DNA from 3 places in the Paenibacillus sp. BR1-192 genome. Region 2 is predicted to be linked to each of the others. Evidence: predicted binding sites of a transcription regulator. Region 2 holds the regulator's gene; each other region holds the start of a gene.
The links. The regulator NrdR, encoded in region 2, represses ribonucleotide reductase genes. The targets are predictions, from matches to a motif close to AACACNATATATNGTGTT.
Positions count from the first base shown of each region.

Region 1: a site for NrdR is predicted at 4,674-4,691, ahead of P0X86_RS23265 (adenosylcobalamin-dependent ribonucleoside-diphosphate reductase). Genes of this name have one in related genera too.
Region 3: a site for NrdR is predicted at 3,386-3,403, ahead of P0X86_RS08580 (anaerobic ribonucleoside triphosphate reductase). Genes of this name have one in related genera too.

Region 1 is NZ_CP120718.1:5,160,267-5,170,749, forward strand. Features, by position in the region: gene P0X86_RS23255 (transposase) at 1-299, opposite strand, end outside; gene P0X86_RS23260 (hypothetical protein) at 1,208-1,399, opposite strand; gene P0X86_RS23265 (adenosylcobalamin-dependent ribonucleoside-diphosphate reductase) at 1,915-4,557, opposite strand; gene P0X86_RS23270 (DEAD/DEAH box helicase) at 4,979-6,736, shown strand; gene P0X86_RS23275 (YqhG family protein) at 6,738-7,700, shown strand; gene P0X86_RS23280 (hypothetical protein) at 7,846-8,961, shown strand; gene P0X86_RS23285 (YqzE family protein) at 9,260-9,451, opposite strand; gene P0X86_RS23290 (N-acetylmuramoyl-L-alanine amidase) at 9,599-10,402, shown strand.
Region 2 is NZ_CP120718.1:5,494,951-5,505,433, forward strand. Features, by position in the region: gene P0X86_RS24730 (extracellular solute-binding protein) at 1-1,074, opposite strand, end outside; gene P0X86_RS24735 (carbohydrate ABC transporter permease) at 1,146-2,057, opposite strand; gene P0X86_RS24740 (ABC transporter permease) at 2,187-3,092, opposite strand; gene P0X86_RS24745 (nuclear transport factor 2 family protein) at 3,175-3,453, shown strand; gene P0X86_RS33200 (YhgE/Pip domain-containing protein) at 3,662-4,186, shown strand; gene P0X86_RS33205 (hypothetical protein) at 4,173-4,853, shown strand; gene tnpA (IS200/IS605 family transposase) at 5,079-5,552, opposite strand; tRNA gene P0X86_RS24760 (tRNA-Ala) at 5,732-5,804, opposite strand; gene nrdR (transcriptional regulator NrdR) at 5,984-6,457, opposite strand; gene P0X86_RS24770 (alpha/beta-type small acid-soluble spore protein) at 6,605-6,832, shown strand; gene P0X86_RS24775 (lytic transglycosylase domain-containing protein) at 6,902-7,468, opposite strand; gene coaE (dephospho-CoA kinase) at 7,465-8,064, opposite strand; gene P0X86_RS24785 (MntP/YtaF family protein) at 8,074-8,814, opposite strand; gene mutM (DNA-formamidopyrimidine glycosylase) at 8,936-9,769, opposite strand; gene polA (DNA polymerase I) at 9,916-10,483, opposite strand, start outside.
Region 3 is NZ_CP120718.1:1,997,448-2,007,930, forward strand. Features, by position in the region: gene P0X86_RS08565 (PCYCGC domain-containing protein) at 1-378, shown strand, start outside; one part of gene P0X86_RS08570 (IS3 family transposase) at 521-815, shown strand; one part of gene P0X86_RS08570 (IS3 family transposase) at 815-1,665, shown strand; gene P0X86_RS08575 (IS110 family RNA-guided transposase) at 1,968-3,146, shown strand; gene P0X86_RS08580 (anaerobic ribonucleoside triphosphate reductase) at 3,438-5,672, shown strand; gene nrdG (anaerobic ribonucleoside-triphosphate reductase activating protein) at 5,669-6,172, shown strand; gene mnmA (tRNA 2-thiouridine(34) synthase MnmA) at 6,247-7,356, opposite strand; gene cymR (cysteine metabolism transcriptional regulator CymR) at 7,656-8,075, shown strand; gene P0X86_RS08600 (cysteine desulfurase family protein) at 8,090-9,235, shown strand; gene P0X86_RS08605 (PRC-barrel domain-containing protein) at 9,374-9,895, shown strand; gene P0X86_RS08610 (hypothetical protein) at 9,907-10,116, shown strand; gene P0X86_RS08615 (AI-2E family transporter) at 10,276-10,483, shown strand, end outside.

The DNA.
Region 1 (10,483 bases), 330 kb from region 2:
AACACAATCGCCGTGTGGCCGGTCAGCAAATCGTAGGAACGGCATTGAAACTCTTTTTGCAGGCGAAGCAGCGATTTGGTGCACCTGAAGAAGACCTCAATGTCCCAGCGCATCGCGTAAATCCGAATGATCTCTTCTACGGTGAGGGTAAGATCGGTCGTCCAAAATCGCCAGCCACTCGTTTTTCTTCGAGAATGCCGCGTTTCGTACTTACGACGGGAGACGCAGCCGCGTACAATTATTTTAACGTCAGCTTCTGGCCTTGAATCAGGAAGTGCTTGTTGTCGTTCTTGGACCATTCCGATCACATCCAGGCCGCGAGTGACAATTTCGCCGATGAGCGGCGCATGGGTAAACTTAACTGTCCATTAAGACGTAGGAGGCCGTGGCCCCAGCCTTTAGCGCCCGATCCAGCATTGACACATGATGACCTGAGGGGATGCAACAACGCCTCCTGCCGGCGTTTGTAGCCATGCGAACGTTTATCGATGTTTTCATTCATGCCATTGATCGCCGATTTACTGGAACTCAGCAGCGAAAAATCCAGCGACACGAAGGTATGGCCGTCAGATCATCCCACAGTCAGCATGCGGAAACCCTTGTAAAATGTGCCGGAAGCATTATCCTTAAACCGGGCTAGCAGCTCGACAACGTTGCTGCGCCACGCTCAAACATGGAATCGTCGACGATGAAGACGGAGTCGCGATTTTCCGAGGTCAGAGCATCAACCTTTTGCATGGTAGCCGTCCCGAGCAGCGTCAGAAAGCGACGCCAAGCAAAGCCGGTGTGATTGAGGAAGCGATAGACGGCGTCTTTGCCGGGAAATCCCCTTTACTGCTCTCGAGCAAACGAAACCAATTCTTCTGATGAAACAAAAGGAGCATGAAAACGAGTTGGAATAGATGGGCGCATCTGAAGCCAATCCGTTTGCGAAATCCGGCTTGCCGAAGTTACGGTTACAACTAGGGCATTTCATCATCAATAAGATCGAGTGTTTCATGACAAGTTGTATAAGGATTTTCCCTCAAGCAAATGGGACAAACTTGATTGAATGTTTTACATGTTCCAAATCCACCAATGTGACGTAGTATTTTAATATCTTGATCTGAGTATCCCCGCATATTCAAAAAAGTTAACTTTATAAGTTCTTTTCCTCTTTGTTTACCAAGTTACATAATCCATGAATGCCCACTTTTTCAGTACTCTATCACCAGCGATTGGTATATAATGTTTCAGCCTTATTCTTAGGTAGTTGATTTGGAGAACTTTCAAACTCAATAACGACTGCCACTGCGTCCATTGAATCAGAAAAACCGACTTTATCCAAGGCAGCTATTAAAGAACCAATCGCTTGTTTTGAAGTAATTTGACTTTTCAACTCATGAGAAATGTTCTTCAAGAATAGCTCACAATTGGAATATGCTGCTTTTTGAAGAATTTGGATCTTTCGTCTTTAAAAAAGCTCGGATCGATTCAAGATAATTTAGAAAAGTTTCTTTACTCGGCAATTTATCAATATGACATTCCAATACAGCGATAAGAAATGCGACTTTTTCGGAATCGTTCAAAAGAGTCAAGTTATCACCCGCTTCACCTGTTTCTTTCATCATTACAACAAAACAAGCGATCAATCGAGAAAAAGATTTAAACCGCCTTCTCGATAATCGCTTGTTTATGTGACCACGCTTAGTCACATATTTAGTTTTGTCATAAAACCCATACTTTATACATCTGTGGACAACCTTGCACGAGAATTAAAATGCAAATTATCGCATAATTATACACAAACTAATAATTATGCATTTTAATAAATAATATGAACTTTTCTCAACATTAGTGACCATTGTTAAGCTGATTTTGCAGTATTCGTGATTCATCTCAATTAGGAGGGAGCAGCTCATCTCTACGACTTCCTTAAGAGCACTTACTATACCCGCAGTTCCCGCACGTCTTGCATCCCTCGATGTTAATCAAGGATGCCCCGCCGCAGGACGGGCACAGATCCAGCGACATGCTGCCGCCTGCGTGCGTGCCATGTCCGCCGTGGCCCGCGGCTGCCGTTGCCCCGCCTTCGCCTGCATCGGCAGGCGCCATCGTGGCTGCGACCGGTGCCGGATCATGGTCATGATCCGCCTCGGCGTTGTTGGCCACGTGCGTCTCGAGCGCCTTCGCCACGGCGTCGGCGATGGACTCGACGCGGTTCGCGCCGAAGCCGATCGCGCCGGTGCCGCCGATGCCTTTGAGGTGCTTGATCAGCAGCTCCACCTTGTTGCCGTGGTCTCCGTAACGGAGGAACAGTGAGCATACGCGGCCCAGGGCTTCCGCCATCGCGAACACATCCGATCCGGCTTTGCCGACGTTCAGGAAGATTTCGCTTGGAATGCCGTCCAGATCATTGATCGTGATGTACGCCATGCCGAACGGCGTGTTCATTTTATAGGTTGCGCCGCGCAGCACTTGCGGACGCTTCTTGTATTGTTTATCCAGTCCGCTCTTGCTCGGCGAGGCTGTCACGGCCATGCTTGCAGCAGCCGGCTCCACGCTCGCCGTTTCCTCAGCGGCTTGGCCTGCCGCACTTTGCTCCAGCGCCGCTTCCGCGGTAGAAGCTGTTGTCGCTTCGGCGGCTTTGTCTTCTTTTTTCTCCGTCTGCAGGACCTGCACGTCGCGGCTGCCGTCGCGGTAGATCGTTACGCCTTTGCATCCCAGATCGAATGCCAGCTCATACAGGCGTTTCGTATCTTCAACCGTGAAGTCGGACGGACAGTTCGCCGTCTTCGAGATGGAGCTGTCCACCCAGCGCTGAATCGCCGCCTGCACGCGAATGTGATCCTCGGCGGAGAGACTCATCGCGGTGACGTAATAGTCCGGAAGCTCTTCGCCCGGATGGCTGTCCAGCCAATCCTGAGCAATCGGCACGAACTGCTCGTCGAAGCCGAGACGGCTTTGACGGAAGTATTTGAAGGCAAAGTACGGCTCGATGCCCGTCGAAGTTCCAACCATCGTACCCGTGCTTCCCGTCGGCGCTTGGGTAATGACGGTAACGTTGCGGGCGCCTTTTTTGCGGACCGCTTCGGCAACTTCCGGATACACCTCGGCCATATTTTTCATGAAGCCGCTTTGGAGATACAGTTCGGCATCGAATGCCTGGAACGAGCCCTTCTCCTCGGCAATATCCGCGGATGCAAGATACGCTTCGCGCGCGATGAAGCCATACAGCTTATCCAGGAACTCCAGCGATTCCGGGCTGCCGTAACGGATGTTCAGCTTGATCATCAGCTCGGCCAGACCCATTGTTCCGAGGCCTACGCGGCGCTCTTTTTTCTGGTTCAATTCGTTTTCTTCGAAATGGTAAGGCGTCCGGTCGATGACATTATCCAGGAAACGCACGGAGTAACGCGTCGTCGTAGCCAGCTCATCCCATGCAACGTCATGATTCGCTTCATCGTAGAACTTCGACAGGTTCATCGCGGACAGGTTGCATACGCCCCAGCCCGGAAGTCCCTGCTCGCCGCAAGGGTTGGTACAGATGATCGGGTTGAAATACCAGCTGTTGGACATCTGGTTGTAGTATTCCATGAAGACCACGCCCGGCTCTGCCGATTTCCATGCGGATTCGATAATGGTGTGCCATACCTCGCGTGCTTTAACCGTTTTATATGGAATGATGCTGCGTCCGGCTTTCTTCCATTTATCCAAATCGCCGTCCCACAGCTCATCGTAATCGGGATCGGTGGTATCCGGGAACACGAGCTCCCAGTCCAGGTCTTCCTTCACGGCTTTCATGAAAGCGTTGCTGACGCATACCGACAGGTTCGCGTTCGTGACTTGTCCCATCGTCTGCTTCACCGTAATGAAATCCTCCACGTCCGGGTGCCAATCGTTCATCATCAGCATGAGCGCGCCGCGGCGGCTTCCGCCCTGCTCGATCAGGCCTGTCGTATAACTGAACAATCCGCCCCACGATACCGCACCGCTGGAGGAGCCGTTCACGCCTCTAACGATCGCGCGCCGAGGACGAAGGGAAGACAAGTTGATGCCGACACCGCCGCCGCGCGCCATAATCTCGGTCATCTCGCTCAGGGTTTCCATGATGCCGCCCCGACTGTCCTTCGGGGAAGGAATGACGTAACAGTTGAACAGCGTCAATTCATCGCTTGCACCCGCTCCGGCCGCAATCCGTCCGCCCGGCACCAGCTTCCAATCATCCAGAATCTCGCGGAATTTCCCGCGCCACTCTTCCTGCAGTTCCGGCGTTGCCTCAACCGATGACATGGCGGCCGCGAGTCGATCCCACATTTCTTCCGGCGTTTTCTCGATGGTTAACGTCAGCTTCTCCACATCCGACTCCACAAACTCGCCCTTCCGTGTCTTCACGGTGACCTTGCGGCCTTCGCGTTTCACGATTTCGCCGACTTCCTTGGTCGGAAATTTAGGATCATCCTTCGTCAGCACGAGCACCACGTCGCCGACCTTGGCGTTGTTGGTGTCCGCATCCTTCCAGGCATACCGGTCCAAAAAGATCTTCTCGCTTAAACCTTCCAGCCGCTGATTCTGCATCGTACTCAAGTGCAACTACCTCCTATATAAGATATAAAATTTAAAAGATTCCCAAGTATGTGCTCACCAACAACATAACCTGTTATGTAGCCGGTCAAACATCCAAAACCACAATATACACCACATATAGTGCTATTTATTCATTATACTACACTATATATAGGTTAACTATGCCGATAATGTGAAAATTAAGCCGACAGTTCCAAGCTCCCGCGCGCAAGCTTCCGCTTTCTTCCTCTCGCTCTCTTTTTCGCTGATCCCTATGAAAAAAAAGGATGAAAATATCCAATTCCAGCAGCCGTGCGCTCTATAGGGTATTCCGCGGCTCCCGAATCCGTGCAAGGTTATGAAGACTTCTTTTTTCGTCCATACTACATATACACCGTTGGCCCGGAATCTTTCATCACAGGAGGAGATCGACATGAACCAACAGCCATCTGCCGACTCAGGCATGATTTTCGACCCGCGCCTTCCCGTTCCATTGCAGATCGACCGTTCTTGGTTTGACGATCTCTCTGGCCGACTGGACAAAGGAGGCCCTTGGGGTGACTATCGTCTGGCCCAGCTTGCCGTTGAGGGCGAGAAATCGCGCCTTGTTACAAGCTTTGAAGAACTGCAGTGCCTCAAGCACCTTGGCGGTTTATCCCCGCTCCCCCATCAGACCGATACCGCAAGACGCGTTTTGTTCGAGATGTCGGGCAGAGCCATTTTGGCGGATGAGGTGGGACTTGGCAAGACGATTGAAGCCGGTCTTATTTTAAAAGAATACATCGTGCGCGGACTGGTATCCAAAGTGCTGATTCTCGTACCTGCTTCCCTGGTTCTCCAATGGGTCCGCGAGCTGAACTCCAAGTTCGGCATTCCCGCGGTCGCGCAGAAAAAAGCGTACTCCTGGGGCAATGACATCGTTGTCGCCTCCATGGATACGGCCAAGCGCGATCCGCATCAGGAGATTTTGCTGAACCAGGAATACGACATGCTCATCATCGATGAAGCCCACAAGCTCAAGAACAAGAAAACATCCAATTATCAATTCATCCAAAAGCTGCGCAAAAAATACTGTCTCCTGCTCACCGCCACGCCGGTGCAGAACGACCTCAGCGAGCTCTTCAATCTCATCACGCTGCTGAAACCGGGCCAGCTTGGCGGCCAGGGACAGTTTGCCGCAAATTTTGTCGTGGATAAACGAAGACCGAAGAACCAAGACCAGCTCAAGGATGAGCTGTCCAAGGTCATGATCCGCAACCGTCGGGGCGAAGGCGAAGTGAAGTTCACGAAGCGGTCCGTCCGCAACGTGGGACTCAGCCTTTCGCCTGAAGAACAGTCATTATACGACGGCGTTACGTCCTTCGTCAAAGATCAGTATCAGGCAGCTGGGGGAAATTTAAGCAGTATGCTGTCGCTCGTCACCCTGCAGCGGGAAGTATGCAGCAGCCGGGATGCCGTCTTCGTGACCCTTGTTAATCTGTCCAAGAAGCTGCCGGAGGACTCTCCGCTGCGCGATAAAATTTGGGAGCTGGTCTATCTCATCAAGGCCATCAAAGCAAACACCAAGGCGGAAAAAGCCATCGAGCTCATTCAGCAAATGAACGAGAAGGTCATCGTGTTCACGGAATATCGGGCCACGCAGGAATACTTGCTCAATTATTTCCGCGATCACGGGCTGGTCTCCGTCCCATACCGGGGCGGCATGAACCGCGGCAAGAAGGACTGGATGATGGACCTTTTCCGCGGCAAGGCGCAGGTCATGATCGCGACGGAAGCCGGCGGCGAAGGCATCAACCTGCAATTCTGCCACCATATGATCAATTTTGACCTGCCCTGGAATCCGATGCGGGTCGAGCAGCGGATCGGACGCGTGCACCGTCTAGGCCAGACCAATGACGTGAAGATCTACAACCTGTCGACTTCGGGAACCATCGAGGAGCATATCCTGAACCTGCTGCACGAGAAGATCAACATGTTCGAGATGGTCATCGGCGGGCTTGACGTTATCCTGGAGCGCTTCGAGAAGAAGGAATCGATCGAGAAGAGCCTGTACAAAATCATGCTGGAGTCCGGCAATGATGATGAAATCCGCCAGCGCATCAGCACATTGGGCGACTCGATTCACCATATCAAGCAGGACGTCGAGCTGGAAAGCACGGCCGAAGAAACTCTCAGAGAGGAAGAAGCCTAATATGACCATGACGCCGCAGGAGGTGCAGCAGCACTTCATGGCCTATTTGGAAGCCACCGAATGCACCGTCATCGAAAAATCGCCCGAGCATGTCACCGTGAAACTGTCGCCGCAGGCCGACAAAATGCTCACCAACCGCCCCTATTACTGGGGGTTCGTGGAACGTACCGGGGCTCCCGCCGAAACGCTGTCGTTCAACTTCGTGTTTGATCCGGAAAAATACGACGAACGGCTCGCCAAGGCGGAAGAAGCCAAAGCCAAAACCCAGCTCAACGCACCTGCGCAGGATCCGCTGCTGGCGCGCTATTACGGGAACGCCCCGGTGCTGCCGATCTTGGGGCCAGGCCGGATTCAGCGGGAGAATATCGGCTACGGCAGCAGCCGGCTCGCCCAGATTTGGAATGCCTCCCGCGAAGAGGGCAAATGCGTATATCTGTTCCAGCAGCGGGATGCCGAACCGCGTCCCAGGGGCCGTTCCACGCCTTATGAGCAGTGGCTGGGCGTCTGCTTCAAGGTGGAGTTCAGCTGCGATCTGAAGCGCGAGGAATTGTTTTTTCTCGGAATCTCGCTGTCCAGCCGCGCGATTACCGAAGACTTCCCCGCCATTCTGCATGGGCGCGAATTGACTCCACGCCTGCCCGAGAGCGTTCACGTCAGACCGGCGGCTCTCACCCTTGAGCAGGCCGTAGCTGCCCTGGAGAATCATCTGATCAACAAACTGAGCAAGCTGGATTACGATTGGGCGGCGAAAGCTAAGGAACGCCTCGAAGACGAGCTGATGGTCATCGACGGCTACTACGAGGATTTGCTCAAAGAGCAGGACGAAGAGAAAAAGGCGCAAATCGAGGAGCAGTACAAGAACCGCCGGTCGGAAATGCAGTGGCAGTACGAGCCGAAAGTGAGCCTGTCCGCCATAACCTGCGGTCTGTTTCATCTGTGTTCGCCCGTGGGCGCGTCTTCATGACGCCTCTCTACAAAAGCAGGCAAAAAAAGAACCATTCTCCCTTCCCCTGCCGCGACAGCTTGCAACAGCCTTTGCAGAGCTTGTCCGATATGATGATTCCATCACATCCATGGCGCGTAAGGGCCAAGGAAAGGCGGTTAGCGATTTGAAGCTGTGGAACATGGAACCCCATTACCAGGATGACAAGGACAACAAGCGCAAACCTAAATCAATCGACAACAAACGCTTTATCCAATATCGAAGGTGGTCTGCCTCCGTCATCGTAACGGCACTCCTGTGGTTCAGCACGACCCACCCGCAGGCAGGCATGGCTGCGGCTCGTGAAGCAGACACCCCCAATCCTGCGAGCGCCGTCCGTGCGGCAGACGCTCTGCTTGCAGTCCAGTCTGCATCCAGCCTCGCCTACAGCAGCGCCCGGGCTCAAGTACCGGAAAGTTTGGTAGACTTTGCAGAACAGACCGTGGATCAACTATCGGTGCATGCGCCATTTACTGCCTGGGACGGAGCAGAGCTGGAATTCACCCCACTTGGTCCGGGCACCCACGGCTGGCTGGTCACGATTTCCGATCAGGGACTGCCTCAGGGCTACATGATTATCAGCGCAGGAGAAGACGGTGGATATATCTTGAGCGAATACGGGATCGGCTCCACCCTTCCCTACAGTCAAGCACCGCTGAATGAACGGCTTGCGGCCGAGGGATTTCTGAAGGCCGGCGGATCTTTGCCGAAGGGAAGCAGCGTGCGCAAGCTGTATGACGTATCCCCTGTCTGGCAGGTTCAGCTTCCCGGCAAGAAGCCGGTTTATATCAGTGCACTGAATAGCGAAGTCCTTCCGGAAGAACTCAGGCAGACAACGACGGCGGTCAAGCCGGCATCGGCTTCGATGCCGGCGGCAAGCAAGGGATTGGTAACTTCATCCGCTCGCTGGATTGCCGGAGCGCCAACCATTGCAGCCGGCGATGCCCGGGATCCTTACGATAATCTGCTGTGGCTGACCTCAAGCAATCTGACGGCCCGAAGCAGTGCCGATCTGCGTAAATTGCTGCAGGAGCACTCCAGCCTGATATTCAAGTCCAAAAATAGCAACGCCGCTTTCGGAGCCCCTTTTACCTTAAACGGGTGGCACCGCTGGTCGACAGGGATTCAGAAGCATTCGGCAGCGCTCTATGTGTCGGTTCCATTGCGGAACACAGATACCTTCCGCTTCCTGCCGGCATCCCGCTTGATCGGACAAGGCCAGTTCTATGCTCAACCCAAATGACGCGAAAGTACAAGTAAGCGGGCTAACAAGTCCGTCATTCATGCGAACCAACCATAAGCCCTCATGCCTTCAGCATCCCAGACGGACAAAAGGACGCGGCCCTGATCAGGGCTCGCGTCCTTCATCGTTTCACCTGTTTTTTTCAGTGCGTACTTCCGTACTTCCAAGCTTAGGCTGCCAGCCAATACAATGCAAAAACATGCCCCAAGTCTGGCATCTGGCTGCACAGGGTGCCGTGCGCACGCTGTACAATAGCTGATTTCGTTAAGGAACATACAGCAAATGAACAGCAGCAGCTTTACTTTTGCCTTTTTTTGCGCTTGGAGGATACGTCGTCTTTCCACAGCGACATGGAGAACGGAATCATGCCGAACCACCTTGTGGTCCAGGATTCCTTCACCTTCGCCCTGCGCCGAACTTCCTTAGGCGTATCTATATAGTTAACCACGCGTTCGGTAATATATTTGATCAATTCATCTCCGCTTGCCATACGAATCAACTCCTTATGGTTTATCCGCTTCCCAGTATCAGTGTGCTCCATTCCGACCGATTCTAGACTCCTGTTTAACGGCATGATTTTTCTGCCTAATGCACATTCTAATAAAGCCGAAATTTTACGTGAAAGAAGGAATCCATCATGATTAAGTCAGCAGGAGTATGTTTGCTTCTCTTGACGCTGGTACTCCCCGGTTCTGTCACGGAAGCAAGCCCAGTAAAGAAGCAGGCCCTGATGCTTCCAGCACATGCCGTTCATCCGAAAGTGATGCCGGCAGCCCAGCTTATGTTCGAAACGCCGGAATCAACCCATTCCTCAGGACGGGAAATCGACCAATCACAGCTTAAACACCTCCACCCATTTGCACATGATGTCGTGCTGATCGATGTGGGCCATGGCGGAATCGACGGCGGAACGTCGCATGGAGACATTCTCGAAAAAGATATCAATCTGGCCATTTCACGCAGACTGTTCATGCTGCTGCGCAAGGAAGGCTATCATGCCGTGCTGAATCGCGACGCCGATTACGAGCTAAGCGACGATAACCGCTGGCATCGAAGCTCCTCCAGGCATCGCCGCGATCTGTCGCAGCGCAAGCAGCTCAGCAGCGAAATCCCGACCAAGCTGGTAGTCAGCGTTCACGTGAATTGGGGAAAAAATGCGTCCAAGCGCGGCGGCATCGTACTGCATCAATCCGAGGGCCGAAGCACCTTGCTCGCGGAAACCATTCAGGAACAATTGAATTTGGTATATCGCAGCAACAATGGCATCATGGTAGGCAAGCCTTATTATCTGCTTAATCAAACCCAAGTACCTGCCGTCATCGTGGAAACCGGCTTCCTCAGCAATATCGAGGACCGGAAATTATTGACTAGCCGTAACGGCCAAATGATGATTGCCGAAGCCATTGCTGACGGGATTATCAGTTATTTAACAGCTCTTTAAATAGGAGCTGTTTTTTGTTGGGCGCCTGGCCTATAGAATCCTGATTCCAGGCCTTCGAACCCATTTTTACGTCATAAAAAC
Region 2 (10,483 bases):
TTTGCTCGTCTTCACAATACAGATGAAATTATCCATTTTGTAATTGGATAGGTTCTTTCCAGGCGTCAGATCGAATAGACGGACGGCTTCCAGCTCTCCATCGGGCACGACCTGCTTCAACTGGTCGTTGTACGTTTTGGGAATGCCAAAGGCCATTTGGGGCGTGGCCGCAACTTTGTTCTGGAGCTGCATGTCTCCCGGGCTGCTTTTATTCGTCAAAACGTCCTGCGACATGACTTTGTCAACGAACAGCTGGCGGACATCCTGGATGCCGGACCAGATCTTTGGTTCCTGGGTTTCAAAGAAGTTATAGACCTTTCCATCGTTGCCCTTGTAATACAGCATCAAGCTGGCGCCAGCAAAATTCGTTGGACGAATGTTGACGCCGGTATCGTCCCGGATCAGCCAGTTGACCCAGCTGTAGGTGACGTCGTCAGCGCCCGCGAGGAGCGGCGTGATGCCGGAGTTACTGTCACGAACGGCGTAGAGATAAGCTTTTAGATCTTCATACGTCTTTACGGGCGGCAAGTTTAACTGCTCCCTCAGGTCCTTTCGTATGAAAATCGATCTCTGTTGGGTATAGGCGCTTCCCAAGGGAACACCGTAGATGTTACCGTTAATTTTGTTCGCGTCCCACATTTGTTGCGGCCTCGTCTTTTTCACATTAGGGCCGTATTGGTCCAGCAGTTCGCTTAATTCTTCGTAATAGCCCTGGGAAGCCATCGTGTCCAAATGCAGCCACGGGGCATCAAACATCAAATCCACGCTCTCTCCCGAAGCCAGCATGACGTTGGTCTTCTGATTTAGATCGGCAAAGTCGACAAATGTAAATTTAACCTGCGTATTGATTTCGGCTTTTAATCGCTTGTTGACTTCGGTCAGCACCTCGTCATAGTTAGCTCCCTTTGCCCCCGGAATGACAACCTCCAAAGTGACCGGTTCAAGGGACGGATCGCCGGTTTCCCCTGCATCGCCCGGCGCGGAGGCATCCCCGCCGGATCCGGAGCATCCGGACAAAGCGATGGCTAGTCCGAGCAGCGCCGTCGCCAAGAATTTACGTTTTGATTTGGCCATGTAAATGACTCCCTTCAAATAAATCTTACAATACGTGTTCAAAAAGCCAGGTTATCAGGAACCTCTTATACTTAACCTTTCACCGAGCCGAGGGTCAGACCTTTGACGAAATATTTCTGAACCATCGGATAGACGAGTATAATCGGGCCGATCGTCAGGCAAACCGTTGCCAACTTGACCCCTTCCGCCGGCGGCAGCGTCAGCACATTCCCGTGATTGAGCGACGTGAGCTGCATCTGCGACATGAGCTGCCGAAGAAGCAGCTGCAGCGGGTACATATCGCTGTTGTCGATAAACAGAAGCGACAGCCACCAATCGTTCCAATATTGCAGCGCGTAGAACAAGCTGATCGTCGCAATAACCGGCGTTGAGATCGGCCGGATAATTTTGAAGAAGATCGTCCACTCTCCGGCGCCGTCCATGTTAGCCGATTCGTTCAGCTCATAAGGCAGCGAGCGATAGAACGAGACTAAGATAAACGCAAAGAACGGATTCATGACGTAAGGGAGCACAAGCGCCCACAACGTATCTTTCAGATGCAGCCATTGAACGACCAGAAGATAGAAGCCGACGAGCCCCGAGCCGAAGACCATCGGCACGTAGGTCATGAACGAGAGGAAGCCGCCGTACCGGTTCTTCGGATGGGCCAGCACGTATGCAAACAACGCGGTGACAACGAGGCCGATTACGGTTCCGATGGCTGTTACCGCAATGGTGACGCCATAGCTGGTAAACATTTGCTTGCCCTGGAGGAGGAAACGATACGACTCCAGCGTAAATTCATCCGGCCATACGGAGTATCCGTTCACCGCCAAGCTTCGGGTGCTGGAGAACGAATTGATGACCATCAGCCAAAAAGGAAACAAACAAACCAGCGCAAATAGAATCAAAAACAGCCCGAACAAGAACACCGCCATTTTATCGGAGAATCCGTTTGTCCGTCGGACTCGTGGGGGCGGGATCAGAGCAACCGGACGATTCATTCGGAATTCACCTCCCTTTGAATTTCGCTAAATTAATGCGGTGAGTTCAAAAAATCAGTTCAAGATTCGATGTCGAGTCCACTTTCATGACTCGCTTCGTCTTGGAAAGATGACCTTTTGAGCAACCTCTTAAAATAATCTGGAGTCTTTATCGATTCTCCGAACCAGCGCATTAAACGAAACGACGGCGATAAGCCCCATAATGGACTGATAGAACACGATAGCCGATGACATGCTGAAATTACCAAGCTGCCTTAACGCCCGATAGGAATATGTATCGATGACATCGGTCGTCGGAAATAGAATCCCGTTGTCCCCGATAATTCCGTAGATCATGCCGAAATCCCCGTAGAAAATCCGTCCGACTCCCAAGAGGACGAGAATGATGATTTGCGGCTTCAGCAAAGGCAGCGTAATGTATTTCATCTGCTGCAGCCTCGTGGCTCCGTCCAGGCGGGCGCTCTCATAATAGTCGGAGGAGAAACCGGTTATGGCAGCGAGCAGAATAATCGAGTAGTAACCGGCACTCTTCCAGATTCGCGTTATGGTTAGAATAATCGGCCACACCCACGGGGTCTGGTACCAATCGACGGCTTGAAGTCCGCTCATGCTCAGCACGCGGTTAATCAGACCGTCCGTATTGTTGAATAGAATGAATGTCATATACCCAACGACGACCCAGGAAATGAAATAAGGAAGGAAGACGACGGATTGGATCGTACGTTTAAACCATTTCAAGCGAATCTCGTTCAAGAACAGCGCAATGAGAAGCGCAAAGACCATTTCGAAAATAATGAACAGCGCATTTAAATAAACCGTATTGACCGTAACTTGAATCCAATCCCGATTGGAGAAAAAGAAGCGGAAGTTGTCCAGCCCCACCCAATCACTGCCCCATATGCCTTTGCTGATCTGAAAGTCCTTGAACGCTAGCAGATGTCCGGACAGAGGAATATAGGAGAAGACAACGAGAAAGATGATTCCCGGTATCGCCATCGTATACAAGCCCCGGTTCTTTACAAGATCCCTGAACATTCTCAAATTATAGTATCCCTCCATTCGAGCTGGTCGGAAGAGCCCTGACCTGCTGGCCTCTTACTTTGATGGAGATCACTACATTCAGCATAGTCCGCATATTGCAGACGGCCTTTCCGGTCTTCACGCTGCTTTGCAGGCTCTGAAGGAGAGAAATATTGAGTTTCAATATACTCATGTCCACCAAGTAATCGGACAAGGCGATTTTGTCCTTACAATGAGTGAAGGTCTGTTTGATGGTCAACATACCGCTTTCTACGATTTGTTCCGCGTAGAGGATGGAAAGATCGCTGAGCATTGGGACGTAATCGAGGCCATACTGCCGGCAGAAAAACGAAAAAATTCGAACAGTAGATTTTGAAATTTGTGTAGCTAAATCGCAAGGCATCGCCGAAATGTAAGTGCGGTGATGTCTTGCGCTTCACGAATGTACTTGAGCAATCCATTTTGTAATCAAAAAGATACAGAAGCGTTGCTGCAGCAACGCTCTTTTTGTTCATTGCCATGAAGTGATCGTGTGATGCAGCCATATTATATGGTGGACTTAAAGAGACAAGGAGTAGTGGATCATGAAAATGCTGACACAAAAAATGATGTGGCTGGGCATGGTGCTCGTCCTGATCGTGTTGACCGTATTCGGGTTAGCGATGATGGGATCGGTGCTTGGATCGAAGCCAAAGGAGGTTCCGGTGGCCCTTGTTATCCTTGACAAGCCGGCGGAGCTGCCGACTGGAGAAACGTTTGCGATAGGGGAAATGATCCGGGAAAAGTTGCTGTCGAGCCCGGCAATGCCGTTTGTCTGGCATGTCGTGGATTCCGAGGAAAAGGCTCGGGATGGACTGGATAAACGCGAATATTACGGAGCGATGGTGATTCCTGCGAATCTGAGCAGCGGTTTACTCTCGTTAGCGACTCACTCGCCGATTCACCCTAATGTGAGAATCATCTCCAACGAGGGTATGAACACCCAAGCCTCGATGGTCGTAAGACAGGCAATGGGGCAAGCGATGAACATGATCAATGGGGAACTGTTGCAGCAGCTGCTTGGGCAGACCGGACCAGCAAACGGAGCAAATTCCCATGGAGACGGCTAAAGCTTTAATGACACCGGTGAACGTTCAGGAGGAAGTCGTGCATCCACCGGGAGTGAATAATGCGGCGGGAAATGCGCCGGGTTTGTTTACCCAGATTATATGGATCGGCAGCATGGTGACCGGAGTCGTCTTGCTCCTGGCTAGCCAGAAGGCGGTCGCCGCGGGTTCAAGGAGATGGACAGTCAGCGCGCTGCAAGCTATCGCGGGGCTTGCGATCGTCGGCATAGCCTCATGCTTCACCATATGGATGGCTTCGTCGTGGTACGGCATGGAGCTCGCGAACGCGGGGGAGACGTGGTTGTTCTTATGGTTGGCTGGATCGGCGTTCTTCTTGTTGCAATCTTCCTTGCTGAATTGGATCGGATTCCGTGCAATACCGCTGCTCGTACTGCTGATGTTCTTCTCGGTGCCGCTCCTGAACATGGCTCCGGAGTTCTTGTCGCAGACGACGCGAGATTGGATCTATTCGTGGACTCCACTGCGGTTCGCGGCAGGAGGGCTACGGGAAGTCATGTACTTCGGCGGACTGGACGCCGCTCACTCAAACGCCTTGATTTTGTGGGTCGTCGCCGGTGGATTTTTGGTCTTGCTGCTCTCTTCCGGATTTAAGGCAAATCGAGCGACAGATGCCGCCCCTACTTCTGTTACAGGCGATACAATAAAGTAAGAACAATCAACGATGCGTTGTACTTCCTTTTTTTACGCTCATGTAATAATTGAATTTTCTGGGAAATATTAAAAAGTTATAAAAATCAGAACCACCCGTCCAACGGGTGGTTTGCACTTGGGGTATAACCCCCTGTTGCCAAACTGCGCCTAAAGACGCTAGCCTGACCTCAAATCTGTTCAGGCTCAGTGTTATTTGTCACTTCCACTTACCAGTTAAACTGGTTTATTTCTTTTTGCTACTTTTACCACCGAATGGATCTTCATACTCTTTTACACTCAGCTTATCTATTGCTTGATCATGTGCTTCTTGCTCGCGAATATACTTAGCGACGGTTGCTTCATTTAATCCTACTGTGCTTACATAATAGCCTTCCGCCCAAAATTTTCGATTCCCGTACTTATACTTTAATTGGGCATGCTTCTCAAAGATCATTAGCGCACTTTTTCCCTTCAGATATCCCATGAATGTTGATACAGCTATTTTAGGAGGTATTGCTACCAGCATGTGCACATGATCTGGCATCATATGACCTTCTATGATTTCCACTCCCTTATATTTACATAGACGCTTGAAGATCTCGATCAAGTCTCTTCTCACTTGATTATATATTTCTTTACGTCTATACTTCGGGGTGAACACGATGTGATATTTGCACATCCACTTCGTGTGAGCTAAGCTATAATTCTTGTTTGCCATTAAGACCATTCCTTCCGTTGAACCTGAACATCTCAATGTTATCGGAATGGTCTTATTGGTGTAACCCTTGATTCCTCCACCCGCATAGCAGGTGGTTTTATGTTTCGCACGCTTCGCGTGCTCAACTGGCTAAAGCCTAAACAAAAAAACCCTTGATTTCTCAAGGGTTTCTCTTCGTATGGAGCCTAGGGGGATCGAACCCCTGACCTCATCGCTGCCAGCGATGCGCTCTCCCAGCTGAGCTAAGGCCCCGTAAGCGACTTCTATATCATATAAAAAATCAGCAGGCATGTCAACACTTTTTCAGAACTTTTTTGATAATGCGCAGTGCCTTTCTTCCTTCTCTATATAATGTCACTTATCGATGTTGAGAATTTGGCGCCATGAGAGCGCCGGAAGAGCACCAGGGTCGTTTAAGAACCGTGGCGCTCTTACAGCTCCTGCACGTCCGTATCCTTGGACAGCAGGCTTTTCAGTTCCTTCATGAACATATTGATATCCTTGAACTGCCGGTATACGGACGCAAACCGAACGTAAGCCACCTCGTCGACCGGATATAACCGTTCCATCAGAAGCTCCCCGATCTGGCGGCTCTCCACTTCCGCCGCCGCGGTATTGCGCAGCGCCTTCTCGACATCCGATACGATCATATCCAGCTGGTCCACGGATACCGGACGCTTCTCGCATGCCCTTATCAAACCGCGGAGCACCTTCTCCCGGCTGAACTCTTCGCGGCTCCCATCCTTTTTCACGACGATCAGCGGCGTTTCCTCCACCATTTCAAAGGTTGTGAATCTCTTGCTGCACTGCTCGCATTCCCTGCGGCGGCGGATGGATTTATTCTCGTTGGCAGGCCTGGAATCCAGCACTTTCGTTCCGGCATAACTGCAATATGGACACTTCATAAGTTGTCTTCACTTCCTTTGTATTCAGCGTGATTCGCCCTTAATGGGCGTCAGAAAAATTTACCAGCAAAACTTTTGTCTTTTATGTTATGAAAATGCGAGACCCGAGACATAATACTTTTACCAACCCAAGGAGGTGAACTTAACATGGCACAAAGCAACAACAACTCCAACAACCTGGTTGTTCCTCGCGCAAACGCTGCTCTTGAGCAACTGAAGTACGAGGTAGCTCAAGAACTTGGTATCTCCATTCCACAAGACGGATACCAAGGTAACATGACTTCCTATGAGAACGGTTCGATCGGGGGATACATCACAAAGCGTCTTGTAACCCTGGCCGAGCAACAATTGGCTGGTCAATTCTCCGGTCAATAATTGATTCTTCCTTAAAAAAAGGAGTGTTGGCGGCTCGAAGTAAGAGCCTGTCCAGCGCTCTTTTTTTCTTTAGAAGCCGCCCTTATACACATCCGTATATTGATTATAATAATAAATCACGCGCTGTACATAATGCCGGGTTTCCCCGATGGGTATACTCTTCACGTTCTCATAGGTTCCGTCCCACATGCCCTTGTTGATCCAATTCTTGACGTTCCCCGGGCCCGCGTTATAAGCGGCGATGGCGGCAATCGGATTGCCGTCCATTTCCTTGTGCAGATTCTGAATGTACCAGGTGCCCAGCTGGATGTTCGCATCCACTTCATTCTTTACGCTCAGCAGGTTCACCGACGGGAGCTTGGCCATTTCCATCGCCCAGTTCGCCGTATCCGGCATCAGCTGCATAATGCCCAGCGCCCCCTTCTTGGATTCCTTGCCCGGCTTGAAATTCGTTTCCACCCGGATGATCGAGGCCACCAGAAACGGATCGACCTCATAATAAGCGGCATGTTTGCGGATCTCATCCTTATAATGGATCGGATACAGCAGGGTCATCCAATTGGAACTTAGGAACAGCAGCGCTACAAAAGAAACGAACAGCAGGAGCAGCACCCTTTTTTTACGAAGCCACTTCATAACTGAACCAACCTGTTCCACAGGTAGTCCACCTGCTGCTGCGTTTCGGCCAACGTGCCGCTGTTATCGATCAGGATATCCGCTCGAAGCTTCTTCTCCTCAATGTCCATCTGGCTGCTAAGACGCGCCTCTGCCGCTTCCCGGGTAAGAGCGTCCCGCTCCATCAAACGCGCAAGCTGCAGCTCGCGCGGGACATAGACAACAGCGATCTGCTTCAGATAAGGATAGGCTTCCCTTGCCTCCAGCAGCAATGGAATATCCGCTACCACGAGCCGGTCGGGATGCTGCCGTTCATACGCCTCCGTCCGTTCCCGTATTTCCTGCCGGATTGCCGGATGCGTAATCTCATTCAATGCCGCTCTCTGCTCCGGATGATGGAAAATCATCTCCCCGAGCTTCTTTCGATTCAACGTACCGTCTTCAAACAGGATCGCTTGTCCAAAATGTTCGGTCACTTTACCCAGCACCGGATGACCCGGGAGCATCACTTCCCGGGCGATGATATCCGCATCGACGAGAAGCGCTCCCTTCATGGCCAACATGGAGGACACGGTGCTTTTGCCTGTTGCAATTCCTCCGGTTAAACCGATATTCATGACTTCACCTCATAACAGCTTCATTATACCCATGACAACTAATAAAAAAGCAGGCAAATACGAGATAAAACGCATGCCTCCCTTGGCCGCAAAACGGAGGCCGACCCGCATGCCCAGCACCAGAAATATCCCGCTGAACAAGGAAACCACGGCTGCGGTGCCTAGCGGCGAGAAACCCAGCATCGCTGCGCCGAGCCCGGCTCCGAACGCATCGAGCGACAGCGCGATCCCCAGCCACATCGCCTCCCATGGTGAGATGCTGCCGGAGTCGTCCAGATCCGCTTTCGTCGGGCTGCGGAGAATTTGAATGACGACGCCGATCTTCGGTATTTCAAGGGAGAATACCGCTCGCTGAAGCTGCTCTTGGCCTGCCGTGGTAACTTCACGACGCGGTGTCCCTTGATGAATGGCTCCCGGCGTTTCCGTAAGCGATGCGGAAGAATCCACGGCGGATGCCGGCTGCACTTCAGGCTCGCTGCTTCTCCGAACCTGCTGATATAAAGACCATAGGCCCAGCAGCATCAAAATGGCAGCTCCGATCACGGATGCCGCAGACGGGGATAAGAACCGCTGCAGCAGCGCGCCTGCCTGCATGGAGACGCCAAGCACCAAACCGGAACACAGCGAGATGATCAATACAGACAGCAGCGGTATCCTTGTTTTGCGCAGACCGTATGTAACCCCTGCCCCAAATCCGTCCAGGCTTAACGCCATGGCCAGCAGGGCAGACGAGAAAATATGACTGAGCACCCTTTTCCCTCCTCCAAAGCTCCACATCAAGCTGCTCATTCATGAAGAAGAGCTGCCGATGCGCTCCACATATGTTCCACATTATATGTGTGGGAGCAGGAATGGGTGCACGCCTATTCAATTACTTCTTGACCGGCTGACACTTCGGGCAGTAATGGGTCCCCCGTCCGCCGACCACGATCTTATGAATCGGGCCGCCGCACGCATGGCATGGCTTGTCCTTCCGACCGTAAATCTGATGGCTGTTCTGGAACATCCCCATCTCGCCCTGCCCGTTGACATAGGACTTGATGGAAGATCCGCCCGCGTCGACGGCTTCGGACAACGTATCCACGATCGCATGATACAATCGCTTAAGCTCGGCATCCTTCAGGCTGTTCGCGTTCCGCTCCGGATGAATCTTGGCCCGGAACAAGGCCTCATCAACATATATATTGCCGATGCCGACCACATATGCCTGATTCAGCAGCACCGCCTTGATCTTCGTTTTCTTGGTGCCGATGACTGTCTTGAAGGTTCCGAACGTAAACGTGTCATCCAGCGGCTCATAACCAAGCTTGGCAAGGGGAGCATGCTGGAACTCTTCCCCCGGCGCAAATAGATGCATCGTTCCGAATTGGCGCACGTCCTTGTACCGCAGCTCCGTCCCGTCCGAGAAATGGAAGATGACATGGGTATGTTTCTCCACCGGCTCCTCGGCTCGGTACACCCCGTAACGCCCCTCCATCCGAAGATGCGAAACGAGCACCAGACCGTCCAGCAAGATCCGCAAAAACTTCCCGCGTCGCTCCACACCTTCCACGGTATGGCCCTTTAACATAAAAGCAAATGCCTCGATATCGTCAGGACGCTGGATAATCCGCGGCAGGTTCACGGATACATGATCTATATGCTTACCTTTAATCAATTGGTTCAGTGTTCGTTTCACGGTTTCTACTTCCGGCAATTCCGGCATAATGACTTCACCTCATCCCCCATTATACCGGAAGTTGGGACAGAGCGGGACCATGGTTTTGTGGAAAGGTATGGTGCATAACCGCCTCCCTCTTCACCCCATGATCCCCCTTAATGAACCCTATCCGCCAGCACACCGTGCAGCTTTTACTTTGCCTCGTACCAGTTCTCGCCATAGCTGACTTCCGATTTCAGCGGCACGGACAGCTTCAGCGCCTGACTCATCACGTCCGGCACCAATTCCTTCATGACCTCCAGCTCATCCTCCGGTACCTCGAACACCAATTCATCGTGCACCTGGAGCAGCATGCGGCTCTTCAATTGGCGCTCATGGAGCGCCTTGTCCATATGGACCATGGCCAGCTTGATGATGTCCGCGGCCGTTCCCTGAATCGGCGTATTCATCGCCGTCCGCTCTGCAAAAGAGCGCAGGTTGAAGTTGCTGGCGTTAATCTCCGGCAGATACCGTCTGCGTTCGAGCAAGGTCTTCACATACCCGTCTTGCTTCGCCTGCTTGACGATCACGTCCATATAGCGCCGCACGCCCTGGAACACCTCGAAATACTGGTCGATAAACGCTGCCGCTTCCTTCCGCGTAATGTTCAGGTTCTGGGACAGGCCATAGTCGCTGATCCCATACACGATGCCGAAGTTAACCGCCTTGGCGGACCGGCGCATATTGGAGTCCACCTCATCCATGCCGACTCCAAACACG
Region 3 (10,483 bases), 3.5 Mb from region 2:
ATCCAGGAGGCGACGTCTTCGATCGATGAGCTGCCGACCTTTTTGAAGAGCCAGACCAGCGAGCTCCAAACGATTTATGCTTTGTCCGCGCAGGTGAGTGATGTCCTGAAATACATTCCTTGTTACTGCGGCTGCGGGGAAAGTGCCGGTCATGAGAGCAACCTGAACTGTTTTATCGATGAGATTCAGGAGGACGGCACGGTGGTGTGGGACGATCACGGCACCCGCTGCGGGGTGTGTTTGGACATTGCCGTGGAATCTGCCAAAATGAGCAGTGAGGGTATGAGCTTAACGGATATCCGGACCGCGATCGACGAGAAATACAGCACCGGCTATGCCAAGCCGACGCCAACCCCGATGCCGCCTGTGGAAAGTTAAATTGTTATTGGTCAATCAAGAAGGTACCCGATGGTGATCCAAGGATGGGACTGACCCCATAACGTGAGACAAATTAAAAACACCTTCAAGAGAATGCAACCATGTCGTAAGATATGGGGACAACTTTGGAGGTGTTTTTGCGTTGGCAACAAGAGTCAGCTATCCAGTGGAAGTGAAAAAGAAAGCTATTGAAATGAGGTTGGATGGCATTCCAGTGAAAGAAGTCATGGACCAACTGAACATACGAAATAAGACACAAGTAGAGACCTGGATGAGATGGTATCGCAGTGGCCAATGGAATCGGTTGGAGCAGCCTGTCGGTAAACAATACAGCTACGGTAAAGGGCCTGAATATACATCTGAACTCGAGAAGGTACAGGCGGAAAATCGGTTTCTGAAACAACAGTTAGATCTGCTAAAAAAGTTCGTGGAAATGCAAAGGAGGTGTCGCCAAAGGCTGTAGTGGAGTGGGTTGAGTCCGTTCGAGGAGAAGTCAGTGTAACCCAAGCGTGTGCATGGATCGGGCTTTCTCGCTCCACCTACTATCGCTGGAAGGACGCCCACGAGAACCCATGTAAAGATCACATGGTAGAGAAGATTCGTGAACTCTGTAGTCAGCATAAATTTCGTTATGGATACCGAAAGATCACGGCTCTGCTTCGGATGGAGCGTAAGATTAACCATAAACGCGTTCAGCGGATTATGCAGCGCGAGGGGCTCCAATGTCGTGTCAAAGTGAAGAAACGCAAACCTACAGGGCAGCCAGCTTACATCGCAGAACACTTGTTAAAGCGCCAATTTGAAGCCGATGCCCCCATGCAAAAACTCGTTACAGATATTACGTATTTGCCGTTTGGCGGAAAAACGTTATACCTGTCGAGTATCTTGGACTTGTTTAACGGAGAGATTGTGGCGTACAGTATTTCTGACAAGCAAGATACCGGGTTTGTTCTGGACACGCTGGGTCAGCTGCCCGCTCTACCAGGCACCATGCTCCATAGCGATCAGGGCAGCGTCTACACATCTCAGGCCTATCAAGAAGCAGTAAAGGGAAAAGGCATTACCATGAGCATGTCCCGCAAGGGTACGCCCGCTGATAATGCCCCCATCGAATCGTTTCATTCCACGCTAAAGTCTGAAACGTTCTATCTCGAAGGTTTAACCTGTACGACGACGGCAATCGTCGAGCAGACCGTTCGAAACTACATTACTTACTATAACTCAATTCGCATTCAAACAAAACTAAACAACCAATCGCCGGTTCATTTCCGGCAACTGGCTGCTTAAACTTGCAAGGTGTTTTGATCCCTGTCTCACAAACGGGGGTCAGTCCCGATCGCCCGAGGTGCCTTTCGTATTATTAGGTCAACCAGATTTCTGGTTGGCCTATTTTTGTAGGCATTATACGATGGTGGTAGCCGGGAGAACGAAGGTGGCTTAGGGACGCAGATCCCGTCAAAAAAACGGTTCTCTCACTACCGTCCAACGACTATGTTTGAGCTGGTAGAGGCTTTAGACCTCGCATCACAAGCGAAGCTATGGGGTTGGAGACCATGTGGGAATGCCGGTATCGAATCAAGGAGGTTATTATGCAGCCAGTAGTAGGAATAGACGTGGCCAAAGGGGTTAGCGTTATCCAGGCCTTTATCGGTCGCGAAAAACCCTTCGGGAGGATGGAGAAGCTTCATCATGGGCCGGAAGGTTTTGAACGGCTAGGGGAACTGTTAGGAACACTCAAACATAAAAGTGGCGTCGAGCCCGTTGTTGTCCTTGAGGCGACCGGACATTACCATCGAAGTCTGGTAGGGTATCTTAAACGTAGTGGATGGACTCATTACATCGTTAACCCTCTGCAAGCGAAACGATCGAAAGGTACGCAACTTCGCAAGGTGAAAACAGATGCAGCAGATGCATGGCATTTGGCTGAGATGTACTACCGAGGGGACGTTAAAGCGCATCGAGAGTGGGAGGAAACCTACACCGAGCTTCAACACTTAACGAGGCAACATGAGTTTGTAACCGCGATGTACGTACAGGCCAAGTTAAACAGCAGAGCTTTGCTTGAGCAGGTGTTTCCGGACTTCATCGGATTATTTCATAATCTGTATGCGACCACATCATTAAAAGTGCTAGAGCGATGTTTGGAGAACAAGGTCGAAGATGTGGGGGATCTGATCCTTGAATGTGTAGGTAAATCCCACTCCAAAGGATGGATTACGGAGAAAACAAAACGGTTGAAAGAACTCGTGTTGGGCTGGAAAACACAAGAGAGGAGTCGATCCCAGAGCATAGCGTTGACTAGCATGGTCTCCCTGCTGTTGGAATTCGATAAACAGTTAAATCATTTGGAAAAGCAGATGGAAGAACTGGCTGGGGAGTTGCCTGAAGTGGAATTGGTCAAAAGTATCCCGGGTGTAGGGAACAAACTTGCGGCAGCCATCGTGGCAGAGCTGGGCGATGCAAGCCAGTTCAAGGATGCGAAGCAACTTGTAGCCTACGCAGGATTAGATCCGGGGATTTACAGCTCAGGAAAATTCACGGCTACAAGCAACCGGATCACGAAACGAGGCTCAAAAAGACTACGGCGAGCACTCTATCTTGCCGTACAGTGCGGGATTCGCAGACGTGCAAACCGCAGGATCAGTGATTACTACGACAAAAAAAGAAAAGAGGGCAAGCCCTACAAGGTGGTCGTGATCGCTTGCGCCAACAAGCTTCTCCATCACATTTATGCCATCCTAAGTAAAAGCGAACCCTACAAAGCCTAAAAACCATATTTTCCCATAACCTTCACGCCACTGAAGGTTATTTGTGCTGTTTAGAAAAGTATATCAGTATTCTATTATTTAACCAAGTTATAATGCTTGACAAGTATTAGCTGGTTTTTTTGTAGGGCACTATCCCCTTCGGGGTTATAGCGTAAGTGCAGCCCTATTCGATTTTAAAGACCGACCATCGTGACCTATATCACAGCACTAAACTATATATGGATGTAAATTGATAAAATAAAACTATATATAGTGTGTTAACGATATGAAGAAGAGGAGTTGTTCCTATTCATGAAGGTCATGAAGAGAGACGGATGCCTGGTAAAATTTGAGACGATCCGAATCGTGGAGGCGGTGGATAAAGCTTTTATGGCGGTAGAGGGTGTTTCCCGCAAGGATGCTTCGTTGCGGATTGGAGATGAGGTTGCCCATGCCACTGCGGGGATGGACCAGGTTAGCGTGGAGGAGATTCAAGATATCGTTGTGGAGCATTTGCAAAGCACGGGTTATCCCGAAGTAGCAGCTGCCTATCAACATTACAGGGAGGCCCGCGATCTGGAGCGGATGCGGCGGGGAGAGCTTTATAAGATCAGCAGGGATGTGATCGGGGTAGCCGATTTGGACCTGCTGCGGGAGAACGCGAATCTGAACGGGGAATCCTTCAGCGGAAAAATGAGCCGGATTGGCTCCGAATACGCCAAATGGATGGCAAGCAAATTCATCCTGCCGACAGAGCTCACGAGAGCGGTGAGGGATGGGTATGTATACGTTCATGACCTGGACCAGTATGCGCTGGGAACGACGAACTGCATCTTCATCCCGTTCGGCCGGTTGCTGGCCAAGGGCTTCAATACCGGTAACGGATCGGTCAGGCCGCCGCAGAGCATCATGACCGCCATGGCGCTGGTAGCCATCATCTTTCAATCCCAGCAGAACAGCCAATTCGGCGGCGTGTCCGGCAGCAAAATCGATTGGGATCTCGCGCCGTATGTCGGCAAATCGTTTCGTCGGCATTTTCGCAAAGGGCTGGCCTACTTCGGAGAAGCGGGGCTGGGAGCGGATCGGCCGTATGAACGAGCTCTTGAGGATCACGAAATATACATAGACAATGAGCAGCTGAAGGACACATATCCGCGAATATACCATTATGCCTATCATGAAACGGTGAATGAAACAAAGCAGGCCGCGGAATCCTTGATCCATAATTTGAATACGATGAGCAGCCGGGCCGGCGGACAAATTCCTTTCACTTCGTTGAATTACGGCATGTGCACGTCAACCGAAGGAAGGCTGGTGTCCCACGCCTTGCTGGATGCCACGATGAAGGGGCTCGGCGGGGGAGAGACGCCGATATTTCCGCAGCATATTTTCCAGTGCAAGCAGGGGGTCAACCAGGCGGAAGGCGAGCCGAATTACGACCTGTTCCTGAAAGCCGTCGAGTGCTCCAGCCGCAGGCTCTATCCGAATTTCGTCAACGTGGACGCGTCGTTTAATCTCGTCTATTATAACCCGGGCGACCCGGACACGATTATTGCCACCATGGGCTGCAGGACCCGCACGATTTCGGATCGCTTTGGGCGAAACCGCCTAAGCGGCAAGGGCAACCTGTCCTTTAATACGATCAATTTGGTCCGGCTCGGGATTGAACATGGCATCGTTCAAGGAAAGCGGGAAGTGCCGGACCTGAACCGTTTCTATCAACAGCTGGATCATTATATGAGAATTGCGGTGGAGGGCTTGATTCACCGTTACGAGCTGCAGGCCGACCAACCGGCCAAAGCGTCCGATTTCATGATGCGGGAGGGCGTGTGGGAAGGCGGCGAGGCGCTGTCGCCGAAGGATAAGGTGCGCGAGCTGATCAAGCACGGCACCCTGGCGCTTGGATTTATCGGGCTGGCCGAATGCCTGAAGGCGTTGACCGGACGGCATCACGGCGAGGATGAGGACAGCCGAGGGCTGGGGATCGAGATCATCCGGCATATGCGCCGGTTTTGCGATGCAGCCGGTGAAAGGTATAACCTGAACATCACGCTGTTTGCCACGCCGGCAGAAGGGTTATCCGGGAAATTCACGAAGCTCGACCGGCAGACCTTCGGGGTGATCGAGGGTGTGACTGACCGCGAATATTACACGAATTCTTTTCATATACCCGTGTACTATCCGATGGCCGCCTACCGCAAAATCCGTTCCGAAGCTCCTTTCCATGAGCTTTGCAACGCCGGAGCGATTTCGTATGTGGAGCTGGACGGCAACGCAAGGCAGAATACGGCTGCTTTCCGGGACATCGTGCAGTTTGCCCTGCAGCAGAACATCGGATATTTCTCCGTTAACCATCCCGTCGACCGGTGCCCGGCATGCAACTACGAAGGCATTATCGGAAGTGCGTGCCCTGGATGCGGCGCCTTGGAGGCGGATGGAAACTTCCAGCGGCTGCGGAGGGTAACGGGATATTTAACGGGCAATTATACGGAGCGCTTCAATTCGGCCAAGCAGGCCGAGGTTCGGGATCGGGTGAAGCATTTGTGAATGTGTGCGGATACATCCCCGAGAGCATCAATGAAGGCCCCGGGCTTCGTGCGGTTCTATTCGTGAGCGGCTGCCGCCATGCCTGCGCCGGATGTTTTAATACGGATTCCTGGGACTTTGAAGCGGGGGAGCCCTTTACCGAAGAAATGTCAGCGGCGATACTGCAGGATATCCTGGACAATCCTTTGCTGGATGGCGTGACCTTATGCGGTGGAGACCCCTTCTTCTCCCCGGAAGAATGTGCGGCATTCGTACGCAGGCTCAGGACCCTCTGTCCCGCAAAAAACGTATGGGCCTACACGGGGTTCACCTTCGAAGCGCTGCTGAGGCAGCCGAAGCTGCGCGAATTGGCCCTGCTGTGCGACGTCATCGTTGACGGCAAATTCGAGTTGGAGCGCAGGGATGTCTCGCTTCCTTTCCGGGGCAGCTCGAATCAGCGTTTCATCGATGTAGCCGCCAGCATGGAGCAGGGAATTGCCGTGGAGTATATTCTTCGCTAGCACGCAAAAAAAGAGCACACGCTTTACGGAATATTCCGTATCAAGTGTGTGCTCTTCGCGTATCATTCAGCGGATTAATAAGGAACTTTATCCGCCGTTTCGATCGTTCCCCCTCCAAGGCATTCGTCCCCTTGATAGAAGACGACGGCTTGTCCCGGCGTGATCGCTTTTTGCGGCTTCGCAAACGCGACATGAACGGTTCCGTCTTCGCGCGGGGTTATGGTTACTTCCTGGTCCGGCTGACGGTAGCGGAATTTGGCGGTGCAGGTGTAGGCGTCTTTGGGCATAGCGTCTTGTCCTGCAATCCAATTGATTCCGGAGGCAACGAGTCCGGTCGAATACAAGCTCGGATGATCGCCTTGAACTACGTACAAAATATTGTTGGTCAAATCTTTGTCGGCTACGAACCAAGGCTCCCCGGAGCCGGATCCGCCGATCCCGAGGCCTTGGCGTTGCCCCAGCGTGTAGTACATCAAGCCGTCATGGCGGCCCTTTACTTCACCGGTGACAATGTCCACCATATCGCCGGATTGGGCAGGAAGGTATTGTCCAAGGAACTCCTTGAAATTCCGCTCGCCGATGAAGCAAACGCCGGTGCTGTCTTTTTTCTTGGCAGTATACAGCCCGGCCTCCTCAGCTAGTCGGCGGACTTCCGGTTTCGGCAGATGCCCGATCGGGAACATCGCCTTGGCAAGCTGCTCTTGGCTCAGCGCATTGAGGAAGTAGGTTTGGTCTTTGTTGCTGTCCACACCCCGCAGCAGCCGGTACTGTCCGTCCTCCTCGATGACGCGGGCGTAATGGCCGGTAGCGACGTAGTCGGCTCCCAAGTCCATGGCCTTGTTCAGAAATTCGCCGAATTTGATCTCGCGGTTGCACATGACATCGGGGTTCGGCGTTCTCCCGGCTTTATATTCATCGAGGAAATAGGAAAATACTTTATCGAAGTATTCCTTCTCGAAATTGACGGTATAGTAGGGAATGTCGAGCTGCTCGCACACGCGGCGCACGTCTTCAGCGTCCGCTTCGGCTGTGCAGTAGCCAAGCTCATCGGTATCATCCCAGTTTTTCATAAAGATGCCGATCACTTCATAGCCCTGCTGTTTGAGCAGGAGCGCTGTTACGGAGGAGTCGACTCCTCCCGACATGCCGACAACGATACGAGTGTTATGTTTTTCTTTTGACATCGTTATCACCATTTTCATATTGAATTGTGCCCATGGAGGTATTTTAACATATTGGAACAAGGTTCACACGTTTCATTTTGTCCACTCAGGGTGAACATTTTTCGAGTTTCCAGCTGGAATATTACCCATTGGGGTCCAGGATATGTTACGATAAGCTGAGGGTAATGATCGGAATACGGAGAAAAATACAGGATAAGCTGCTTTACTCATGGATTACGACGTATTTATCGCTCGCCCGCCACCTACAACTCATGTACAGGATGGACATAATATACAAATTACCGAAAGAGGTGTCACCTTTGAAGATATCAACAAAAGGAAGATACGGATTAACGATTATGATGGAGCTGGCCGCCAAGTTCGGCGAAGGGCCGACTTCGCTGAAGAGCATAGCCGAGAAGAACCAGCTGTCGGAACATTATCTTGAGCAGCTGATCGCGCCGCTGCGGAATGCGGGCTTGGTTAAGAGCATCCGCGGTGCATACGGCGGATATATCCTTTCCCGGGACCCGGCATCCATCACGGCAGGGGACGTCATCCGCGTTCTGGAAGGGCCGATATCCCCCGTCGATTTTACGGAAGAGGACGATCCGGCGAAGCGTGACCTCTGGCTCCGGATCCGCGACAGCATCGCTGAAGTGCTGGATTCCACGACGCTGGACTATCTGATCAATTACCATGAACAGTCTGCTGCAGACAACTATATGTTTTACATTTAAGGGTGACGACGGAGATGAAATCAGTATACTTGGATCATGCCGCATCAACCCCGGTTCATCCGGAGGTCGCGGAGCGGATGATGAATGTCATGACGAGCCAATACGGCAATGCTTCGAGCGTCCATGCTTTTGGACGGGAAGCGAAGAAGATCGTGAACGGGGCGCGTGATCGAATAGCGTCTTTGTTGGGATGCCATTCGGACGAGCTGGTGTTTACCGCAGGCGGGACCGAGAGCGATAACCTGGCTGTTCTGGGACTGCTGGAGTCCTTGGGCGTGGAAGGCAGACATGTGATTACGTCAGCGGTGGAGCACCATGCGGTGCTCCACACTTGCCATGAGCTGGAACGGCGGGGCTGCCAGGTTACCTATGTCCCGGTGGACCCTACAGGGCGTGTTTCTGTAGAGGACATTGCGGGCGCGATTCAGGACAACACGGCGCTGGTGACCATCATGTACGGCAACAATGAAGTAGGCACCGTTCAGCCGATCGCCGAAATCGGCGAGTTATGCCGGAGCCGCGGAATCGTATTCCATACCGATGCCGTTCAGGCATTGGGCTCGGAGGCGATCAACTGCCGCGAGCTGCCGGTGGATATGTGGAGCTTTTCCGCCCACAAAATCAACGGGCCGCAGGGCGTAGGCGCTTTGGTCGTCCGCAGGGGACTCAGCGTATCTCCCCGTCTGTTCGGAGGGCTGCAGGAGAAGAAGCGCCGGGCCGGGACAGAGAATATGGCCGGAATCGCCGGTTTTGCGGCGGCAGTGGAATGGACCGTGCAGAATATGGAGACGCGAATCCAGCATTATCGCGAACTGAGATCGACCCTCCTTGACGGGCTTCGTCAGGAGATTGGCGAGAATTCTTTTGTGATCAATGGAAACCCGGAACATCACCTACCTCACATCCTGAATATCAGCTTTCCCGGTGCCAATACGGAGACGATGCTGATGAACCTCGATATGGAAGGAATTGCGGCGGCAAGCGGCTCGGCTTGTACGTCGGGATCCCTGGAAATATCCCATGTACTCCGAGCAATGAAACTTTCTGACCCTGTTTTGCGCTCCGCGATTCGTTTTAGTTTCGGTTTGGGTAATACTACTCAAGAAATGGAGTACACTGCCCAAAAAATTGGAACCATCCTTAATCGGTTACGTAAATAGATGTTAAGGGATTTCTCCTTCTACGGAATAGGGGGTATGCGTTCGTCCATTTCATCCTTGGAAATTGCCCGTCGGTCAGCGTTTTTTGGGAACCGCGGTTGATTTCAAACCATGAAGGATGAGGAGGTGTCCACGGTTATGAAACTTCAAGAAATGATCGGACTGGCTGTATTCGACGTGGAGAACGGTAAGGAAATCGGCAAAATCCACGATTTTATACTAGATGAGAACTGGTTGATTACCGGATTAGAGCTTGAAGGCAAGGCTTTGTTTTCCTCTCATGTGAAAAGCGTCTCATGGGAAGATATCGTAGCCTACGGGGAAGATGCCGTCATGATCCGGAGCCAAGAGGCTGTCCGCAAATTGGGCGCCAACGATATACCGCTTACGTACCTTTTGGGCAAGCGCAAATTGAAAGAGATGCAGGTCCTGACAGAGGATGGTGTTCTGCTCGGTCGTATATCGGATGTTTATTTTGAGCAGGAACAGGGCAATACAATACTAGGGTTGGAAATATCCGATGGATTTGTCTCGGATTTGATCGAAGGTCGCAAATGGCTGCCTTGCACAGCGGAAATGGCTATCGGCGAGAGTGCCGTCATGGTACCCCCGATGAGCGAACAGCGTCTGGAAAAAGCCATTAATTCTGTGAACGGATAGGGTGAGGTAGGATGAAATGTCCAAACTGTAGTTCCAAAGATATCGGAAAAATCGGCTCCCACCAGTTTTATTGCTGGGGTTGCTTTATCGAATTGACGGTTAACGGAGAGAAAATGTCCGTATACCAGGTAGAAGAGGACGGCACGCTCAGCTCGCTGGATGATTTGTTCTTCGGCGATGACATGCAGCCGGATTTTCCTCAGATGCACGCGTCTTCCTGAAGAACGCGTACATAGCGTAAGATCAACGACTCCTTGCTTAAGGCCCGTGCGGCTGAGTAGCAGGAGTCTTTTTCATTTTGGCCGGCGGAAATGTTAGTTTATTTCTGGAAGCTTGTACATATACTACAGGGTAGCTTTCGAAAAAAGGAGGGTGCCTGTGTGGAACAGCTGACCGAGAACAAATGGTTTCGGTTGTTGGTTTGGTTGATGCTTGGACTCATCTCCCTTTATTTTGTCTGGCTGCTGCGCCCGCTGTTTCTGGATGTCTATCGCTTTCTTAAGGCCGTCCTGGCGCCATTTTTGGTTGCCATGATCATATCGTATGTGTTGAATCCGATTGTATGCACGCTCTCTGACCGCAAAGTTC